Regions from separate parts of the Sphaerisporangium sp. NBC_01403 genome, predicted to be linked through region 2. Evidence: riboswitches for the same ligand, from Rfam matches in the RefSeq annotation. Region 2 holds a riboswitch; each other region holds the start of a gene.
What was found. Region 2 has a riboswitch for cobalamin ahead of metE (5-methyltetrahydropteroyltriglutamate--homocysteine S-methyltransferase). Riboswitches for the same ligand answer to the same signal wherever they lie in the genome.

Region 1 (4,904 bases), 1.7 Mb from region 2:
CACCTCGGTGGGTGGGCCGGCCGCGACCAGCCGCCCAGCGTCGAGGACGCAGATCCGGTCGCAGAACGCTGCCGCGAGGTTGAGGTCGTGCAGGGCCACTATGGCGGTCACGCCCAACCGCCGCACCAGGTGGAGGGCATCGAGCTGGTGGCGCAGGTCCAGGTGGTTGGTCGGCTCGTCCAGCACCATCGTCCCGGTCTGCTGGGCCAGAGCACGTGCGATCAGGACACGCTGCTTCTCCCCTCCCGACAGCCGGTCGAACGGGGCTTGGGCGAGGCCGGCGACATCCAGCGCCGCGAGGGCGTCGGTCACGATACGGAGATCCGCGGCGTCATCGCCCTGGAACGCGCGTTTGTAGGGACTGCGGCCCATGGCGACCACGTCGTACACGGTCAGTTCAAACTCGCCCGGCGCTTCTTGCAGCACGGCGGCCAGCCGACGCGCCAGTTGCCTCCCGGTCAGCTGCCAGACGTCGTCGCCGTCCAGCAGGACCCGCCCCGAGGTCGGTCGCAGCGCGCGGTAGAAAGTACGCAGGAGGGTGGACTTCCCTGCGCCGTTGGGTCCCACCAGCGCGACCACCTCGCCCGTGGCGACCTCCAGCGAGACGTCCTCCACCAGTGCCCGGCCCCCGATGACGACGCCGACGCCCTCGGCGCGCAACGTCGCCGCGGTCATGAGGCCGCCCTCCGCCGCATCAGCCACAGGAAGAACGGCCCTCCGGCCAGCGCGGTCAGGATCCCGATCGGGATCTCCTCAGGAGCGATCACACTGCGCGCGGCCAGGTCGGTGGCGATCAGGAAGGCCGCGCCGAGCAGCGCGACGGCGGGTAGCGCACGCCGGTGGTCGGCGCCGACCAGCAGCCGCACCACGTGCGGCAGCATCAGGCCGACGAACCCGATGGTGCCGCTGACCGCGACGATCGCTCCGATCATCAGCGCGATCACCACGAACAGTGCGGCGCGGAAGCGGTGCACGTTCAGACCCAGCGCGGCCGCCGCCTCTTCTCCGGCGAGCAGCAGATTGAGCGGTCGGGACACACCGAGCAGCACACCGGTTCCCGCCAGCACCGCCGCCGCGGGGATCCAGATGAGGTCCCAGGTGGTCCCGGCCAGCCCGCCCAGCGTCCAGCGCAGCGCGGACTCGGCCTTGCGCGGGTCGTCGGAGGTGACGATGAGGTAGCTGGCGACGGCCGAGAGCACCTCGCCCGTGGCGACCCCGGACAGCACCAGCCGCACGGTGGTCATCCGCCCGCCGGCGCGGGCCAGGAAGTAGACCAGCACCAGCGCCGCGAGGGCCCCCAGGAAAGCCGCGAGCGGCAGGGAGAACGCGCCGAGCAGTGACACCGGGAACACCATGACGAGCACCGCGCCGACGCTCGCGCCCGAGGACACCCCGAGCAGCATCGGATCGGCCAGCGGGTTGCGCACCAACGCCTGCAGGGCCATCCCGCACACTGACAGCCCCGCCCCGACGACACCGCACAAAAGGATCCGCGGCAGCCGGACATCCAGCACGATCGTCTCCCGGACCTGGGTCCAGACCGGTTCGGCCAGTGCCGGGTGGAGCCGGTGGGCCAGGATTCCCCACACCTGGCCCGGCGGCAGCCGTACCGAGCCGACCGCGATCCCGGCCGTGACCGCCACCACCACCGCGACGGTGAGCGCCGCGAGGACCAGCGGATACGGCATGCGGGCACGGCGGCCCACGGCGACCGCTCCCGTTTCGACGACCTCGGTCACGCGAAGCTTTCCGGGTGCAGTTGGCGGGCCAGAGAATCCACCGCGGAGGGCACACGCACCCCCAGTACCGTGGACGACAGCGGCAGCACCGCGAAGCGCTGATTTTTGATCGCGGGCACGTCCTTGAGCGCGGGATTGGCCAGCAGGGACTTCCTCTTGTTCTCCAGCGGCTGGTCGCCGTAGTCGTAGATGACGATCACGTCGGGTGCCCGCTCGGCGACCTGCTCGAAGGACACGTCCCCGAAGGACTTGCCCAGATCGCCGAATACGTTCGTCCCGCCCGCCAGCGTGATCATCTCGTTGCCGATCCCGGCGCCGCCCGCGGTGAACGCCGTCTTCTCTCCGCTGTCGAAGACGAACACCTTGGCCGGAGCCACTCCGTCGATCTTGTCCTTGACGCCGTCCAGTACGCCGCGCATGGTGGCGATCCGCCGCTCGGCCCGGTCGGAGACGCCGAAGATCTTGCCGATGGTCCGGACCTCCAGCTCGACCTCGGCCATGGTCACCGGGCCTGTCGGGCAACCTTCGATGTTGAGATAGGAATTGATTCCGCCTGCGGCCAGGGCGGTCCGGCCGCGGCCTTCCTTCTCGTCGAAGGCGCTCTTGAAGCCGCCGTACACGAAGTCGGGCTCGGCCGCCAGCAACGACTCCTGCGAGGGGTATTCCTTGGCCAGCACCGGAACCGCCTGGTAGGCGGCCTGGTACTCGGGCAGGATCTTGTCGTCCAGGTAGGCGGTGCCGGCCATCGACTTCTCCAGGCCGAGGGCGAACATGATCTCGGTGGTGTGCTGGTTGAGGGTCACCACTCGCTGCGGTGGCCGCTGGTAGGTCGTGGTCACCCCGCAGTTGGTGACGGTCACCGGGAAGTCCGCCGTCGACGAACTCGCCGCTGAGGGGCCCATGGGAGAAGGGGGGCTCTGTCCTGCGGCTCCGCAGCCGGAGATCAGCATGGCGGCGGATAGCAGAAGCAGAAAGGGCAGCGAGCGGCGGCTCGTCATCGACGGGTCCTTTCCCGGGCAGAGCCGGTTCGGCGGGGTGGAGTGAAGATGTGCAGAGTGAGGATCTCGGGAGGCTCGGCCACTCCCGGGCCGCCGGCGCGGATCCAGGCGGCGATGTCGCGGGCCGCGTCCGGTTGGTTGACCAGGCCCAGCCAGACCGGGCGACCGCCCATCGTGCGTCCTGCCGGCGAAGGGTGGACCACGACAACGTTGGCCTGCTCGCACACGTCCAAGCACTCGGTGACGCGTACCTCGGCGATTTCGCCCAGGAAGCGCACCGGCTCCTCGTGATCCAGGCTCGTCACCTTGCCGGTTCCGCAGCAACAGCCGCGGCAGACGGTGACCCTGCTCATGACGACGACCACGGTCCTCTCTTGGGGAGATCCGCCCCAATTTCCCTGAGGAGGCGACCGCGTGAGTCTCCTGGCTCTCGGGTCACAGCTCGTCCCGGCCTTCCCACCCGCACGCGGGCAGTGGCTTGTTCGGGATCCGCTCGCCGATCACAGTGGCGGGACCGCGCCGGATTCACACCGGCTTCCTCGTTCCGCCGTCGCCTACAGCGACCATGGTCGCACAACCGCGACATCTCGGGCAAAGAGCTACATGGAGTGCCTGGAACCGTGAGGTCCTCTGCCATGACCTGTGATCGGCGTACGAGTGGGCCCGGTGCGCATTGGATGTGTACGCACCGGGCCCGGAGGAGGTCAGCCGGCGTGCCCCGTCCCGCCCACCTGGGCCACCTGCGTCAAGTACAGGGTGGTGTCGCCGGGGGCGAGCAGACGGATGCGGGGTGCGGCGCCCGGCCGCCCGGTTGGATAGCGATGCAAGGAAGGCCGGTCGGCGGGCGCCGCGGTCATGGGGTCATGCGCCCTTGGCGGCGGTGAATCGGGCGATGACGTCGTTCCAGTTGATGAGGGACCAGAGCTTCTGGACGTAGTCGGGACGCACGTTGCGGTACTGCAGGTAGTAGGCGTGTTCCCAGGCGTCGAAGACCAGCAGCGGGGTGGTGTTCATGCCGACGTTGCCGTGGTGGTCGTAGACCTGCTCGACCACCAGGCGGCGGGCGAGCGGCTCCCAGGCCAGGATGCCCCAGCCCGAGCCCTGTACGGTCGAGGTCGCCGTGGTGAGCTGCTTCTGGAACGCCTCGAAGGAGCCGAAGTGCTCGTCGATGGCCGCGCCCAGCTCGCCGTCGGGACGGTCGCCGCCGTCGGGGGAGAGGTTCTGCCAGAAGATCGAGTGCAGGACGTGGCCCGACAGGTTGAAGGCGAAGGTCTTCTCCAGTCCGACCAGCCCGCCGAACTCGCTCTTGTCCCGGGCCTCGGCCAGCTTCTCCAGGGAGTCGTTGGCGCCCTTGACGTAGGCGGCATGGTGCTTGGCGTGATGCAACTCCAAGATCTCACCGGTGATCGCCGGCTCCAGCGCCGCGTAGTCATAGGGCATGTCCGGAAGGGTGTACTGACCCACGGTGGGCTCCTCGCCATGTCGGAACTTATTGCAATATTGTCGCAATAACTTCTACCATGCAGCAGTGGTGTCCATGTGGTGTAGACGGAGCGAGCAGTTCAGAACAGGGACCGGCCGTGCTGCGGGACCCACGCTGTCTCCGTTCGGCGTCTGGCACACCCGGCCGCGCCACGTGCCTCCCGCCCGCCGACATCGATCCGGCCATGCCTGCACGTGACCGCCGACAGGCGTGGCGACATCGCGGTGGAGGGGGGTGTGGACATGGGAACTCCAGGCTCGGCGTCCATGCGGCGGGCACAGGCGCCGGATCGGCCGCCCGGACGAGGTTCCGGCCGGGGAGGGGACAGGCGATGTGCCGCCAGGCGAGCCGGCGGCACGTCGCCGGTGTGATCAGAAGATGATCACAGAGGTTCCTCGGCGGATCACGTCAGGACGGTCTCCCCGATCCAGCCGTCCGGTCCGCACCCCGGGGGAATGGCGAAGACCGCCGAGCCGATCGGAGTCGTCCACTCGTTCAGCAGGTCCGCTTCGGCCAGGCGCCTCTGGATGGGAACGAACTGGCGGGTGATGTCGGCCTGGTAGGAGGCGAACAGCAACCCGGAGTCCGTCGCACCGTCCCGGGTCACTCCCTCGTCGTAGTTGTAGACGCGCCGCAGGATGCGCACGCCCGGGTCCTCGACCCGGGCGCGGCGGATGTGGGCGT
Region 2 (4,904 bases):
CTTCGCCCATGACCTCGATCGCGGTGTCGAGGATCTCCTGAACGGTCTCGTTGCGCCGACGGAGCCTACGATCTTCCCTCATGCCACTAGTAAAACCTAACGACATTAGGCAAGTCAACTCCTGTTTGGAGATTGGAAGACGCCCTCCAGCGTGGCGCGGCGGGCGGCGACGTCCCCGACCGGCGGGGCGTGCTGTCGGCGGCCGCGGCGGCGAAGGGGGCGAGGGCCTCGGCGACCTCGGGGTCAAGGGTGAAGGACATGACGGTCCTCCTTCGCGAACGAGCGATGTACTCGGGATGAGCGGCGTGCTCGCGGTGGATGGTGTGCCCGGGGACGTCCACGCACGCCTTGTCGATCTTGGTGCCGGGCCATCGCGTCGGGCCCGGTACGCACCGGAGGTGTGCGCACCGGGCCTGGAGGAGGTCAGCCGGCGATGCGGCTGGCGATTTCGGCTCGGATCTTACGGGCGGCGGTGACCAGGTTGTTCAGGGAGTCGCGGACCTCAGGCCAGCCGCGGGTCTTCAGACCGCAGTCGGGGTTGACCCACAGCCGCTCGGCCGGGATGCCGTCGAGCCCCTTGGACAGCAGGAGGGACACCTCTTCGACGCTCGGTACGCGCGGGGAGTGGATGTCGTAGACCCCGGGGCCCACCTCACGCGGGTAGCCCGCCCCGGCCAGTTCGTGGGCCACCTGCATGTGAGAGCGTGCGGCTTCCAGGCTGATGACGTCGGCGTCGAGGTCGTCGATGGCGGCCAGGATCTCGCCGAACTCGGCGTAGCACATGTGCGTGTGGATCTGGGTGTCCGCGCGGGCGCCGCTGGTCGTCAGGCGGAACGCCTCGGTGGCCCAGGCCAGGTAGGTCGGCCGGTCGGCGGCGCGCAGGGGCAGGGTCTCGCGCAACGCGGGCTCGTCGACCTGGATGACCGCGGTGCCGGCGGCCTCCAGGTCGGCGACCTCGTCCCGTAGCGCCAGGGCGACCTGGCGCGCCGTCTCGGCCAAGGGCTGGTCGTCGCGGACGAAGGACCAGGCGAGCATGGTGACGGGCCCGGTGAGCATGCCCTTGACCGGGCGGCTCGTCTGGGACTGGGCATAGCGGGTCCAGGCCAGGGTCATCGGCTTGGGACGCGAGATGTCCCCGGCCAGGATCGGCGGGCGAACGTACCGGGTGCCGTAGGACTGGACCCAGCCGTGCTGGGTGGCCAGGTACCCGTCGAGCTGTTCGGCGAAGTACTGGACCATGTCGTTGCGTTCCGGCTCGCCGTGCACCAGGACGTCGATTCCCGCCTGCTCCTGGAAGGCGAGGACCTCGCGTATCTCGGCGGCGATGCGCTCGTCATAGGCCGCGGCGTCGATGCGTCCCGCTCGCAGGTCGGCTCGGGCGACCCGGAGCTCGGCGGTCTGCGGGAACGAGCCGATGGTGGTGGTCGGCAGCAGGGGCAGATCAAGCCGGGCGCGCTGGGCGGCGGCCCGTTCGGCGTACGGCTGGGGACGGCGCGCGTCGGCGGAGGTGACGGCCGCGCTGCGGGCCCGTACGGCCAGATCCCGGGTGAGCGGCGAGTTCGCGCGGGAGGCCAGGGCGGCCCGGTTGTCGAAGAGCTGGTCGGCGATGGCGGGGGTGTCCTGGGTGAGTGCCCGGGTGAGGGTGACGACCTCGGCGGTCTTCTGCCGGGCGAAGGCCAGCCAGCGGGCGACCTCCGGTTCGAGCTCTGCTTCGGCTCTGGCGTCGAGGGGGACGTGCAACAGGGAGCAGGAGGTCGCCACGTCCACGCGGTCGGCCAGGCCCAGCAGGGTCGCCAGCGTCGCCAGCGACGCCTCCAGGTCGTTGATCCAGATGTTGCGGCCGTCCACGACGCCGGCGACGAGCCGCTTGCCGGGAAGGCCTCCCGCACTGGCGAGCAGGTCCAGGTTGGCCGCCGCGGGCCCGGTGAAGTCCAGGGCCAAGCCCTCGACGGGCGCGCCGGCCAGGATCGGAAGGGCCTCGCCGAGGTGGCCGAAGTAGCTGCCCACGAGGATCTTCGGCCGGCCCTCCAATTCGCCGAGTTCCCGGTAGGCGCGGGCGACGGCGTCAAGGACGGCGGGCGGCTGGTCCTGGACCAGGGCGGGCTCGTCGAGCTGCACCCACGTGGCGCCCGCGGTCCGCAGGGCCGCGAGCACCTCGGCGTAGACGGGGAGGAGCCGGTCCAGCAGGGTGACGGGCTCGAAGTCCTGTGCGACGCCGGGCGCGGGCTTGGCGAGCAGCAGGTAGGTGATGGGACCCACCAGAACGGGCCGAGGATCGTGCCCGAGCGCGAGGGCTTCGCGCAACTCGCCGACGGCCTTGGCGGGGTCGGCGGTGAAGGCGGTCTCCGGCCCCAGCTCGGGGACCAGGTAGTGGTAGTTGGTGTCGAACCACTTGGTCATCTCCAAGGGCGCGACATCCTGGGTGCCACGGGCCATCGCGAAATAGCCGTCGAGCGCGTCGGCCCGGACGGCCGCGCGGTGGCGTTCGGGGATCGCCCCGAGCATGACGGTGGTGTCCAGCACGTGGTCGTAGAGCGAGAAGTCCCCGGTGGGGACCTCCTGGATGCCGGCGTCGGCAAGCTGCCGCCAGGTTTCCAGGCGCAACTGCGCGGCGATGCGACGCAGGTCGCCGGCGGTGACCCGGCCCGCCCAGTAGCCCTCGATCGCCTTCTTCAGCTCACGGTCCGGCCCCTGACGCGGGTAGCCGTGGACGGTGGCGATCGATGAGGGGGTGGTGGAAATCTCAGCCACGAACTCTCCTTCGCGAGTCACGTATGGACATCGCGGCCCCGGAGAGGCGGAGATACGGCCGATCGGCACGCGTGCGGGTGCAAGCCTGCTGGTCCGCCGGCCCGCCCTCGAGGCCATCGACGTCGCCGCGCGCGGTCGCGCGCGGGCAGTGGCAGGTCTTCGGACTCGCGAGCACGCCGGGGCTTACCGAGCCCGGGCACCTACTGGCCGTCGCTTCCCTGACCCGATATCCGGATCCAGTGCGTGTGACGGCGGTCGTTCCCACTCACCGCTGCGGGGCAGTCCCGGAATTGGACGAGCTTGCGAGCAGAGCAGGCAAGCGCTTCCGCACCGGGTTCCCTCTTACGACGCCACTGCCTGGCCGGCAGGGCGAACCGACTGCGCGTCCAGCCTAAGCGCAACCGGCTCCCAGGCCAACATCCTGATCCGCGCACCCGGTGACAGAGCAACCCCGGACAACTCGGCGCCACGCACGCCTGGTGGGCCGGCCGTGCGGGAACGGCAGACTTGCCCCTGTGAAGAGAATCCTCATCATCGGCGTGGGCGCCGGGGACCCCGAGTACCTGACCATTCAGGCGGTCAAGGCCATCCAGCGGGCCGACGTCTTCTTCCTGCTGGACAAGGGGGAGGAGAAGGACGAGCTCATCCGGTTGCGGCAGGACATGATCGAGGAGTACGCCCGGGGACCCTACCGCGTCGTCCAGGCCCGCGACCCCGACCGCGACCGCACCAGCCCCGCCTACGCCACCGCCGTGCGGGACTGGCGCACGCGCCGCGCCGACCTCTACGAGCGGCTCATCCTCCACGAGCTGGGCGAGGACCAGACCGGCGCCTTCCTCGTCTGGGGCGACCCCTGCCTGTACGACAGCACGCTGGCCATCATCGAGGACGTTGCGGGCCGAGGCGGCGCGCGGTTCGGCTACGAGGTGATTCCCGGGATCAGCAGCGTGTCCGCCCTGGCGGCCAGGCACCGCACCACCCTGACCCAGGTCGGCCGGCCCGTACGCATCACCACCGGCCGCCGGCTCTCCGAAGCCGCCTCCGAGACGGCCGGCGACGTCGTCGTCATGCTCGATGCCCACTGCGCCTTCGCCGGGCTTCCGGACGCTCCCGATCTCGACATCTCCTGGGGCGCCTATCTCGGCACGCCGGACGAGATCCTGGTGTCCGGCCGTGTCCGCGACGTCGCGGAGCACATCCACGAGCTACGGACGCGAGCACGCGAACGCAAGGGCTGGATCATGGACACCTACCTGCTGAGACGCCGTTCCTGACGGCCACACGCCCGGGACGCCACGATCGTGTCGTCCTGGACCGCCCCGGGCCTGGGCCAGGGACCAGGACACCCACAGGGGGGTGGCGCAGAGCAGCCGGCCGGGGACCTGGTGACGTCGTCGGTGAAGCGGCGGCGTGCCGGTCAGAGCCGGCGGAAGGCCGGCGGCTCTCCGGGTGAGGAGCACCCGGGCAGGGGCCGGTCGCGGGGGAAGGCATAGCTTTGGGCGAGAACGCATCAACCCGCGACTGTTCAGGTGGTGAACTGATTGATCCGCGACCCGCGCCGGATCCTGGTGACCGGCGCGGCGGGCAGGCTCGGGCGTGCCACGCTCGGCCTGCTCGCCCATGAAGGCGTCCCGGCGACCGCACTGGACCTCGACGACCCCGGGAACCTTCCGGCCGACCGGGTGGTGACCGGCAGCGCGGAGGATGTGGAGGCCGTGCGCGCCGCCCTGGACGGGGTGGACACCGTGATCCACTGCGCCGCGCTGGCGGCGCCGAGCCTCGGCACGGCGGAGCAGGTGTTCGCCGGGAACACCCGGGCCACCTTCGTCGTCCTTGAGGAGGCGGCCCAGGCGGGCGTGCGGCGGGCCGTGATCGCCAGCAGCTTCTCGGTACTCGGCCTGCCCTGGTCGCCGCGCGAGCTGCATCCGGCGTACGTGCCGATCGACGAGAACCTGCCGCTCCAGGTGGAGGATCCGTACGCGCTGTCGAAGCAGGTGGACGAGGCGACCGCCGCGATGATGGCCCGCCGCTACGGCATGGACTCGGTGGCGCTGCGCTTCCCCCTGCTCGGCGGACCGGCCGACCAGCTTCCCGGCCGGGCGGCGAACTACGCCGCCGATCCTCGGTCGGGCGCGCACGAGCTGTGGACCTAT
Region 3 (4,904 bases), 770 kb from region 2:
GGCGGCCACGGCCTCGCGGTAGGCCTCCGTGTCGGCCGCGCTGAGCTCCTCCCACTCGTCCACGTGGACCAGGTCGGGCAGCTCCGTGAGCACGTCCTGCTGGTTGCGGCGCAGGTAGACGGGGGCGACGGCCCTGCGGAACGCCTGCGGGCCGGCCGCGGCGTCGCTGCCGCGGATGCCGGGGACCAGTTCGGGCCGCAGGTGGCCGACCAGGGCGCGGAACTCCTCGACGCGGTTCTCCATCGGCGTGCCGGTGAGGAAGAGCACCCGGCCGGTGCGCTCGCACCACCCCGCGACGGCCTGTGACCGGCGGGCGGCGGGGTTCTTCACGTAGTGCGCCTCGTCCACGACGAGCATCCCGAGCGCCACCTCGGGGGGAACCTCCAGCCGGTGCAGGGCGTCGATCGTGGTCACGGCGACGTCGCCGTTACGCGTCCATTCCGCGAGCGCGGCGGCGCGCTCGGGACCGTGGACCCGGTAGGCCCTGAGCGTGCTGCGCGTCTCGATCTCGCGGGTCCAGTTGATCAGCACGCTGGCCGGGCAGGCGACCAGGAAGTGCGTGCGGCCCTCGGCCTTCAGGTGGGCGAGCGCGGCGATGGCCTGGATGGTCTTCCCCAAGCCCATCTCGTCACCGAGGATGACCCGCCGCTGGGCGAGGGCGAAGCGCGCGCCGAACGCCTGGTAACCGCGCAGTGAGACCCTGCGGTGGGTGTCGTCCAGCGCCTGCGCGTTGACCCGCGCGGACACCTCGTTCGGCAGGAAGCCCTCCGACGCCACCCGGTCGGGTTCGAGCGCCGCGATCTCGGCGAGCAGGTTGTAGTACTCGGGGGCGCGGATCTCGAAGTCGATCCACGCCTCGACGTCGGTCACCGGGGGACGGAGCAGGTCCACGGCGGCCTGGGCGAGGAGCAGCCGCGTGCCCTCGGAGCCGGCCTCGCCGAGCACGGCGGCGATCGTCGCGACGGCCTCCCGCGCCCGGTCACGGCCGTCCCGGCCGGCGAGCGCCATCCGCAGCAGCCCCCGCGCGGGCCGGGCGGCGGGCAGGAGCGGCGTCAGCCTCCCGACGATCCCGAGGGCGGCGTCGCGGGCGCGCGGGAGGTCGGGACCGGCGGTCACCAGGCGGTTCAGCGCGACCAGCAGCGCCGTGGTGCCGGGGTCCCGCCGCTCGACGTCGACGCGTACGGCGACGGTCTCCTGCGCCGCGCGGGCGATCTGCCCGGCGGCGGCGTGCACCTGGGCGGCGGTGCGGGCGCCGATGCCGGGCAGCAGTTGCAGCTCGTACGCCGAGGCGTCCAGCACGCCCTGGACCGTGGTGTACCCGGCCTGTTCGAGGGCCCCGAGGCGCAGCCGCCCGTCGGTGACGTCCTTCAGCCGCGCCAGCGGGATGGCGGCCAGCTCGTCGCGTGCCAGTTCGGCACGCAGCGACGACAGCGCCCGCTGGACGTCGTCACGGGCGCGCGCGTGGTCGGCGAGCAGCGTGCGCGCCGCGGCGAGAAGGTCTTCGGCCTCCAGCAGGAGAGCCCTGGCCTCCCTGCCGGTGGGTGCCGTGCCCTCCCGCTCGCCCACGCTCTCGCCCTCCGCCGCCGCAGTCCGGGTCACATGATGACACGACCGGGCGCGCGGCCTTCCGCATCTCGTGTGTACACCCGCTGAAATGGGCATTTAGTCATATATTGGGGGAAAGGGCGTGAACCATGCGTCGTCGGGAGGTGCTCGCACTCGGCGCCGGGCTCGTCGCGCTGGCCGCCGGATGTGGCACCACCACCGGCTCGCGCACGCTCGCCTCGACCGGGCTCTCGATGGTCGTCCCCGGGCCGTACGGGGGCGACTCCGACCGGCTCGCGCGGAGCCTCGCGGGCGTGGCCGAGCGCGCCGCGCTGGCCGGCCGGATGCAGGTGGTCAACCGCCCGCCGCACGCCGCGCTCGCGGAGTTCGCCCGCGCGCGGCGCGCCGACCAGATCCTCATGGCCCAGCCCGAACTGGTCGGCACCGTACGGACCGTCCGCCCCTCGGGCGCGTTCGCGCGCACCACGCCGCTGGCCAGGCTCTGCGGCGAGTGGGAGGTGCTGGTGGTCCCGGTGTCCTCGCGCCTCGGGTCGTTCGGCGCGTTCGCCGACGCCATGCGGCGCGACCCGGCCAAGCTGGCGGTGGCGGGCAGGGCCGAGGGCGGGATGGACCACGTGCTGTTCGGCATGCTGGCCCAGAGCCTCGGCCTGGACGCGCGCCTGCTGCACTACGTGGCCTACCCGACCAGCGACGAGGCGGTCACCGCGCTCGCGGGCGGCCGGGTGGTGGCGGCGGTCGGCGGCCACGCCGGGGTGCGTGAGCGCGTACGGGCCGGAGAGCTTCACGTGCTGGCGGTCTCCTCGCCCGACCGCATCCAGGGAGTGGACGCCCCGACGCTGCTGGAGTGCGACGTGCACCTGTCGTGCGCCAACTGGCGCGGACTCCTCGGCGCGGGCGACCTGGCCGACGACGACCGGGCCGCCCTCGTCGGCCTGTGCCACGACGTCGCGGGCTCGGCGCGCTGGAGGGAGCTGTGCGCGCGAAACGGCTGGACCCCGTTGTACCTGGAGGGCGAGGACTTCCGGCAGTGGCTGCGCGTGGAGTCGGCCCGCCTGAGCCGGGCGCTCGGCGAGCTCGGCCTGCGGGTGTGACACGCCGCCCCCGAACGTGTGATACGGGCCCGAGGGCATCAGGTGAGGGCCCCCTGACACAACCTGTAGGGGTTGTTGCGGCGACGTGCACTACATGTAGGATCCAGATCTGTTGCTGGTTCGCTCTTCGGAGCGAGTAAGAGGGAACCCGGTGCGATTCCGGGGCTGCCCCGCAGCGGTGAGCGGGAACGACCGCCGTCACATGAGCACTAGGCCGCGCACGCCTGGGAAGCGACGGCCACTAGGCGTGAGAAGACGCCCGCGAGTCCGAAGACCTGCCGGTGACATGTCGTCCAGGCCCCGAGGGAGGGCCGCGGGCGGGGTATCCGGCGTGCCCGCTTCGGCGGCGCACGCCGGTCGTGCTCCGACGCGTGCTCTCCTGCGGGCAAACCGAGCCCTACGAGGGAGAGCACGTGACCGTGACACGCGATTTGCCGTACCAGGCCGGGGACAGACGCCTGGCCATCGAGGAGGCCGCCGCCCGGGTCGTCACCGACCCCGCCAACTCGCGGATCGCCGCCGGTCTGCTGGCCGAGGAGATCGCGGACGAGGCGGCGGCGCACGGGGTGCGGACGTTCTCGGAGTCGATCGCCGCCACGCACGAGGCCGGGCTGGTCCAGGACGCGCTGGCGGAGTTCGTGCGGGCCAACGCGGCCGTTCTGGACGACCTGGTCGACGCCGAGGCGGACGCCCGCTTCGAGTACTTCGGCCTGCGCACCGTTTACGACCGCTACCTGCTGCGCCACCCCGTCACGCGCGGCGTGCTCGAAGCGCCGCAGCACTTCTTCCTGCGCGTGGCCTGCGGGCTCGCCGACACGGTGGCCGAGGCCGCGGAGCTCTACCGCCTGATCTCGACGCTGTCGTACCTGCCCAGCTCGCCGACGCTGTTCAACTCCGGGTCGCGGCGCCCGCAGCTGTCGTCCTGCTTCCTGCTCGACTCGCCCCGCGACGAGCTGGAGGCCATCTACGAGCGGTACGGCCAGATCGCGCGGCTGTCGAAGTACGCCGGAGGCATCGGGGTCTCCTGGACCCGGGTGCGGGCGCGCGGCTCGCTCATCCGGGGCACCAACGGCCACGCCAACGGCATCGTGCCGTGGTTGCGCACGCTGGACTCCAGCGTCGCGGCCGTGAACCAGGGCGGGCGGCGCAAGGGCGCGGCCTGCGTCTACCTCGAACCGTGGCACGCGGACGTCGAGGAGTTCCTCGAACTGCGCGACAACACCGGCGAGGACGCCCGCCGCGCCCACAACCTCAACCTGGCGAACTGGATCCCCGACGAGTTCATGCGCCGGGTCGAGGACGACGGCGTGTGGTCGCTGTTCGACCCCAAGGACGTCCCCGAGCTGGTGGACCTGTGGGGCGAGGAGTTCGACGCCAGGTACCGCGAGGCCGAGGCCGCCGGGCGGTACGTCCGGCAGCTTCCCGCGCGCACCCTGTACGGCCGGATGATGCGCACCCTCGCGCAGACCGGCAACGGCTGGATGACGTTCAAGGACGCCGCCAACCGCGCCTCCAACCAGACGGCCCGCCCCGAGAACGTCATCCACCTGTCCAACCTCTGCACCGAGATCCTGGAGGTGACCAGCGACGCCGAGACCGCCGTGTGCAACCTTGGCTCGGTGAACCTGGCCGCGCACTTGGTTGACGGCGAGGTCGACTGGGCGCGGCTGCGCGCGACGGTGACGACGGCCGTGCGCTTCCTCGACCGGTCCATCGACCGGGGGTTCTACCCCACGCCGGAGGCGCAGGCCGCGAACACGCGCTGGCGCCCGATCGGCCTCGGCGTGATGGGCCTCGCCGACGTCTTCTTCTCGCTGCGGCTCCCCTTCGACTCGCCTGAGGCGCTCGCGCTGTCCACCCGGATCGCCGAGGAGATGGCCCTCGCCGCCTACTGGGAGTCCGCGAGCCTCGCCGAGAGGCACGGAGCGCACCCGTCGTACGCCGACACGCGCGCGGCCGGGGGAGTCCTGCACCTCGACCACTTCCCGGCGGCGAGTCCCGTGCACCCCGCCGAGTGGGCGGAGCTGCGCGAGCGCATCGCGGTCACCGGCCTGCGCAACTCCCTGCTCCTGGCCGTCGCGCCCACCGCGACCATCGCCTCGATCGCCGGATGCTACGAGTGCGTCGAGCCGCAGGTGTCCAACGTGTTCAAGCGCGAGACGCTCTCGGGCGAGTTCCTGCAGGTCAACCGCTACCTGGTGCGCGACCTCCAGGAGCGCGGCCTGTGGACGCCGGAGGTCAGGGACG
Region 4 (4,904 bases), 2.8 Mb from region 2:
CTACTGCTTCAACGACCGGTTCGACCAGGACGTCGTGCGAGAGCGCCACCCGAACTACCACCTGCTGCACATCTCCCGCGACGTCCTTCCCGAACTGCGCAAGCGCGGCGTCACGGACGACCAGATCCACCAGATGCTCGTCGAGAACCCCCGCAGGATCCTCACCCCCAGGTCGTGATCATGCAGAACACCTCACCGGCCACCGCCACCGACTTCGACGTCACCTCCGACTGGCACGTCGCCTCGCCGTACGACTTCCTGCGCAGGCTCAGGCACGAGCGGCCGGTCTTCCACAGCGAGCACCTGGACGCGTACGTCCTGACCCGCCACGAGGACGTCCGCGCCGCTTACGGGGACGCCAGGCGGTTCTCCTCCGAAGGGTCGCTCACGATCTCGCGGAGCCTGGCCGCCGAGACCAGGAAGGTGCTCGGCGACCACGGGTCCTTCCTGTCCAGCTTCGTGGCCAACGTCGACCCGCCCACGCACACGCGGCTGCGGCGTTCTGTGTCCAGAGCCTTCACCCCGCGCGCGGTCACCGCGATGGAGGAGCGCTTCCGGCGGCTCAACGAGGACATCCTCGACCGGGTGGTGCCGCAGGGCGGGGGCGACTTCGTCGCGGAGCTCGGGCACGTGCCGTCGGCCAAGCTCAGCGCCCGGTTCATCGGCGTGCCCGAGGAGGACGAGGAGTTCGTCAAGGAGCACGTCAAGGACTGGTTCATGCTGTTCCTGTCGCCGCAGCCGCCCGACCGGCAGATCGTGCTCGCGCGCAGCTTCCTTTCGTACCTCGACTACGTCGACAAGCTCGTGGCCTCGCGCGCCGCCGCTCCGCGCGACGACTTCACCTCGCTGATGACCGGGCTCATCGGCACCGAGCTCTCCCACCGGGAGGTCGTCGAGCTGATCTCCACGATCCTGCTCGGCGGCAACGACACCGTGCCCAACCAGCTCGGCAACAGCGTGCTCAGGCTGCTGCGCGAGGACGCCTGGCCGCTCGCCCCCGGGCTGGTGGAGAACGCGGTGGAGGAGTGCATGCGCATCGACGGCTCCAGCCTCGGCTCCTTCCGGTACGCCCTCACCGACATCGAGCTGCACGGCGTGACGATCCCGGAGGGCTCCCTCGTCCTGCTCTCCACCGACTCGGCCGCGCACGACGAGACCGTCTTCCCCGCGCCGGAGACGTTCGACCTCGGGCGCGAGAACGCCGACGCGCACATGACGTTCGGGTACGGCATCCACTTCTGCGTCGGGGCCGCGCTGGCGCGACTCCAGCTCCGCACGGCCCTTGAGGTGCTGGGCCGTCGCCTGCCCGGCCTGCGGCTGGTGCCCGGCGGGCCGATCGCGTACCGCAGGTCCCTCGTCGGGCGGGGCCTGCCGTCGCTTCTGGTCGAATGGTGATCACCCCACGCGCGAGGTTCTGGTTGGGCTAGTCTCGCCACGAATCGTTCGGTACGTCGGGGAGCTGAGCGCCGTGGAGCCAGTGGCGGTAGGTCTGATCGGAGCCGGGCCGTGGGCGGAGGCCGTGCACGCCCCCGCGCTGGCGGCGGGGCCGCACACGCGCCTCGCCGGAGTGTGGGCGCGCAGGCCGAGGGCCGCCGCCCGGCTGGGAGCCCCGGTCTACGAGCGGGTCGAGGAGCTCTTCGAGGTCTGCGAGGCCGTCGCGTTCTGCGTGCCGCCGGGCGTGCAGGCCGAGCTGGCCGTGCGGGCGGCAAGGGCGGGCAAGGCGCTGCTGCTGGAGAAGCCGCTCGCGGCCGACCTCGACGGCGCCAAGCGCCTCGCCGACGCCGTGGGCGAGGCGGGGGTGGCGTCCCAGATGGTGCTCACCTTCCGCTACTCGGCCGCGACCAAGGCGTTCCTCGAACGGGTGCGCGCCATCGAGCCGTTCGGCGGGTACGCCCGCAACATCTCCGGCGCCCTGTACACCATCGACTCCCCGTGGCGCCAGGAGCGCGGGGCGATCCTCGACGTGGGGCCGCACATGATCGACATGCTCGACGCCGCCCTCGGGCCGGTCGTCGGCATCCGCGCCCACGGTCACCCGCTCGGGTGGACCGGGCTGCTTCTTGAGCACCAGAGCGGCGCGGTCAGCGAGGCGTCGCTGTCCATGGCCGCCCAGGTCGAGCACGGCTCCTCGCACGTGGCCGTCTACGGCCGCCACGGCAGCGAGAGCCTCGACGGCGGCGACCTCGGCTACGACGTCTTCCCCGACATGGTGGCCGAGTTCGCCAAGACCGTGCGCGAGGGCGGCGGCCACCCGCTGGACGCCCGCCACGGGCTCCGCCTCCAGGAGTTGATCAGCGCCGCCGAGGCCCAGCTCGCCTGAGTCTCCGGTCAGGATTTGTGCGGCTTTCGACCCGTCGTATCCGGTTGCGGCATTGGTTGATACCGTTCCTGTGACGCGCAGCGTGCAGCGAAGTCCGGTGTGAGTCCGGCGCTGTCCCGCAACTGTGAGACCCCCTCGGGTCGAGCCAGGTCGCCTGCATGCCGCGCCGACGTCGTCAACCCTCGTGGAAAAGGGTGATCCGTCAACACGCGGGTCCCTCGATTTCCCGGCAACTGGAGGAACTCTCGTGAGGCCCGTACGCACGGCCCTGGCGGGCGCGTTGCTGGGTGCGCTGACACTGGCCGGATGCGGCCAGTCCACCGGCACCGCAGACCCCGCCACCGCCGCCCCCGCTCCCACCGCCTCGCAGGCCGCCGGCTTCCCCGTCACCGTCCAGGCGGGCAACGGCTCCGTCACCATCGGCGAGAAGCCCAGCCAGATCGTCTCGCTCTCGCCGAGCGCCACCGAGAGCCTGTTCGCGATCGGCGCCGGGCCGCAGGTCGTCGCCGTCGACGACCAGTCGACCTACCCCGCCGAGGCCCCGAAGACGGACCTGTCCGGCTTCAAGCCCAACGCCGAGGCCATCATCGCGAAGAAGCCCGACCTGGTGGTGCTCGCCAACGACACGGGGGGCATCGTGGCCGCGCTGACCAAGGTCGGCATCCCCGTGCTGCTCGAACCCGCCGCCACCAAGCTGGACGAGACCTACGACGAGATCGCCGACCTCGGCGCCGCCACCGGCAACAAGGCCAAGGCCGACGAGCTCGCCGCGGGCATGAAGCGGCAGATCGACGAGCTCGCCGCCGCCGCGCCCAAGGACAAGAAGCTCACGTTCTTCCACGAGCTGGACAACACGCCGTACTCCGTGACGTCCAGCACGTTCATCGGCCAGATCTACGGGCTGTTCGGGCTGACGAACATCGCCGACAAGGCTCCTGACGCCGCCGGGGGGTACCCCAAGCTCTCCAGCGAGTTCGTCGCGAAGGCCGACCCCGACCTGATCTTCCTCGCCGACACCAAGTGCTGCGGCCAGTCCAAGGAGACCCTGGCCAAGCGGCCCGGATGGGGAGGCCTGTCCGCCATCGCGAAGGACCGTGTGGTCACCCTCGACGACGACATCGCCTCGCGCTGGGGCCCGCGCGTGGTCGACTTCGTCAAGATCGTCGACGCGGCGGTCAGGGGGGCCGCCGGCTGAGACCCGGTGGCACACCTGGAGCGGCGCGCGAAGTGAAGCGGCACGACCCTGGTACGACGCGCGCGGCGAGGCCGCGGCCGGCGGCGCTGGCCGTCGCCCTCGCCGTGCTCGTGATCTGCGTGGTCGCGGGCCTGATGATCGGCGCGGCCGGCGTCTCGTTCAAGGGCATCGTGCTCGAACTGCTCGACCGGGTGCCGTTCGTCTCGGTGGACTCCGGGCTGTCGCCGGTCGAGCGGGGGCTGGTGTTCCAGCTCAGGCTGCCGCGCGTGGTGCTGGCGGCGGTGGTCGGGGGCCTGCTGGCGATCGCGGGCGCGGGGTACCAGGGCGTGTTCCGCAACCCGCTCGCCGACCCCTACCTGCTCGGGGCCGCCGCCGGAGCGGGCTTCACCGCGACCCTGATGATCGTGCTGATCCAGGTCGACGGGCTGGTGCCGCTCGCCGCCTTCGGCGGGGCGATCGGCGGCGTGCTGCTGGCGTACGCGCTCGGCAACACGGCGGGCCGGGGCGGCGGCACGTCCACCCTGGTGCTCGCCGGGGTGGCGGTGGCCTCCTTCCTGTCCGCGCTGCAGACCTTCGTGCAGCAGCTCCGGGTCGAGCAACTCCAGCGCATCTACTCGTGGATCCTCGGCGGCATCGGCGGCGACTGGTCCCAGGTGTGGCTCATCGCCCCGTACGCCGTCGTGTCGACGGTCGTCCTGCTCGCTCACGGGCGGCTGCTGGACGTGCTGTCGGTCGGCGACGACGAGGCGGTCAGCCTCGGGGTCAACGCGGCGCGCGTGCGGCTCGTCGTCCTGTGCGCCGCGTCGCTGGCCACGGCGTCGGCGGTCGCGGTCAGCGGGCTCATCGGGTTCGTCGGCATCGTCGTGCCCCACGTCGTGCGGCGCCTCGCGGGCGGGTCGTACCGGGTGGTCCTGCCGCTGTCGCTGCTGGCGGGGGCGTCGTTCCTGGTGCTGGCCGACCTGGTCGCCCGTACCGTGCTCGCCCCGGCCGAGCTGCCGATCGGCGTGGTGACCGCCTTCATCGGCGCGCCGTTCTTCGTCGGCGTCCTGCGCGCGACACGGGCGGTGGACGCGTGAGCGCCATCGAGGTGCGGGACCTCTCGGTCGCGCTGGACGGGCGGCCGGTGCTGTCCGGGATCGGCCTGTCCGTGCGCGGCGGCGAGTGGCTGGCGGTCGTCGGGCCGAACGGCGCGGGCAAGTCCACGCTGCTGCGGGCCATGATGGGACTGCTGGAGGCGCAGGGTGACGTGCTGGTCGACGGCATGCCCGCGCGCAGCCTCAAGCCGAGGCAGCGGGCGCGGCTGATGGCCTACGCGCCGCAGAGCCCCATGCTGCCGGCGGGGCTCACCGTCTTCGAGTACGCCCTGCTCGGGCGCACGCCGTACATCTC

Region 1: it holds a riboswitch for cobalamin, as region 2 does, so the genes downstream of both, OG589_RS03000 ((2Fe-2S) ferredoxin domain-containing protein) here and metE (5-methyltetrahydropteroyltriglutamate--homocysteine S-methyltransferase) in region 2, are expected to answer to the same signal.
Region 3: it holds a riboswitch for cobalamin, as region 2 does, so the genes downstream of both, OG589_RS07075 (ribonucleoside-diphosphate reductase subunit alpha) here and metE (5-methyltetrahydropteroyltriglutamate--homocysteine S-methyltransferase) in region 2, are expected to answer to the same signal.
Region 4: it holds a riboswitch for cobalamin, as region 2 does, so the genes downstream of both, OG589_RS23235 (ABC transporter substrate-binding protein) here and metE (5-methyltetrahydropteroyltriglutamate--homocysteine S-methyltransferase) in region 2, are expected to answer to the same signal.

What each region holds. Positions count from the first base shown of each region.
Region 1 is NZ_CP109534.1:700,502-705,405, forward strand. Features, by position in the region: gene OG589_RS02985 (ABC transporter ATP-binding protein) at 1-675, opposite strand, end outside; gene OG589_RS02990 (FecCD family ABC transporter permease) at 672-1,739, opposite strand; gene OG589_RS02995 (ABC transporter substrate-binding protein) at 1,736-2,641, opposite strand; gene OG589_RS03000 ((2Fe-2S) ferredoxin domain-containing protein) at 2,734-3,042, opposite strand; cobalamin riboswitch at 3,131-3,323, opposite strand; gene OG589_RS03005 (superoxide dismutase) at 3,599-4,201, opposite strand; gene OG589_RS03010 (Dyp-type peroxidase) at 4,624-4,904, opposite strand, start outside.
Region 2 is NZ_CP109534.1:2,403,129-2,408,032, forward strand. Features, by position in the region: gene OG589_RS10605 (TetR/AcrR family transcriptional regulator) at 1-82, opposite strand, end outside; gene OG589_RS10610 (hypothetical protein) at 133-300, shown strand; gene metE (5-methyltetrahydropteroyltriglutamate--homocysteine S-methyltransferase) at 424-2,751, opposite strand; cobalamin riboswitch at 2,899-3,106, opposite strand; gene cobF (precorrin-6A synthase (deacetylating)) at 3,267-4,025, shown strand; gene OG589_RS10625 (NAD-dependent epimerase/dehydratase family protein) at 4,293-4,904, shown strand, end outside.
Region 3 is NZ_CP109534.1:1,628,717-1,633,620, forward strand. Features, by position in the region: gene OG589_RS07065 (DEAD/DEAH box helicase) at 1-1,599, opposite strand, end outside; gene OG589_RS07070 (tripartite tricarboxylate transporter substrate-binding protein) at 1,695-2,657, shown strand; cobalamin riboswitch at 2,757-2,955, shown strand; gene OG589_RS07075 (ribonucleoside-diphosphate reductase subunit alpha) at 3,071-4,904, shown strand, end outside.
Region 4 is NZ_CP109534.1:5,167,460-5,172,363, reverse strand. Features, by position in the region: gene OG589_RS23250 (phosphotriesterase) at 1-178, shown strand, start outside; gene OG589_RS23245 (cytochrome P450) at 181-1,395, shown strand; gene OG589_RS23240 (Gfo/Idh/MocA family protein) at 1,478-2,320, shown strand; adenosylcobalamin (AdoCbl) riboswitch at 2,383-2,523, shown strand; gene OG589_RS23235 (ABC transporter substrate-binding protein) at 2,568-3,515, shown strand; gene OG589_RS23230 (FecCD family ABC transporter permease) at 3,602-4,591, shown strand; gene OG589_RS23225 (ABC transporter ATP-binding protein) at 4,588-4,904, shown strand, end outside.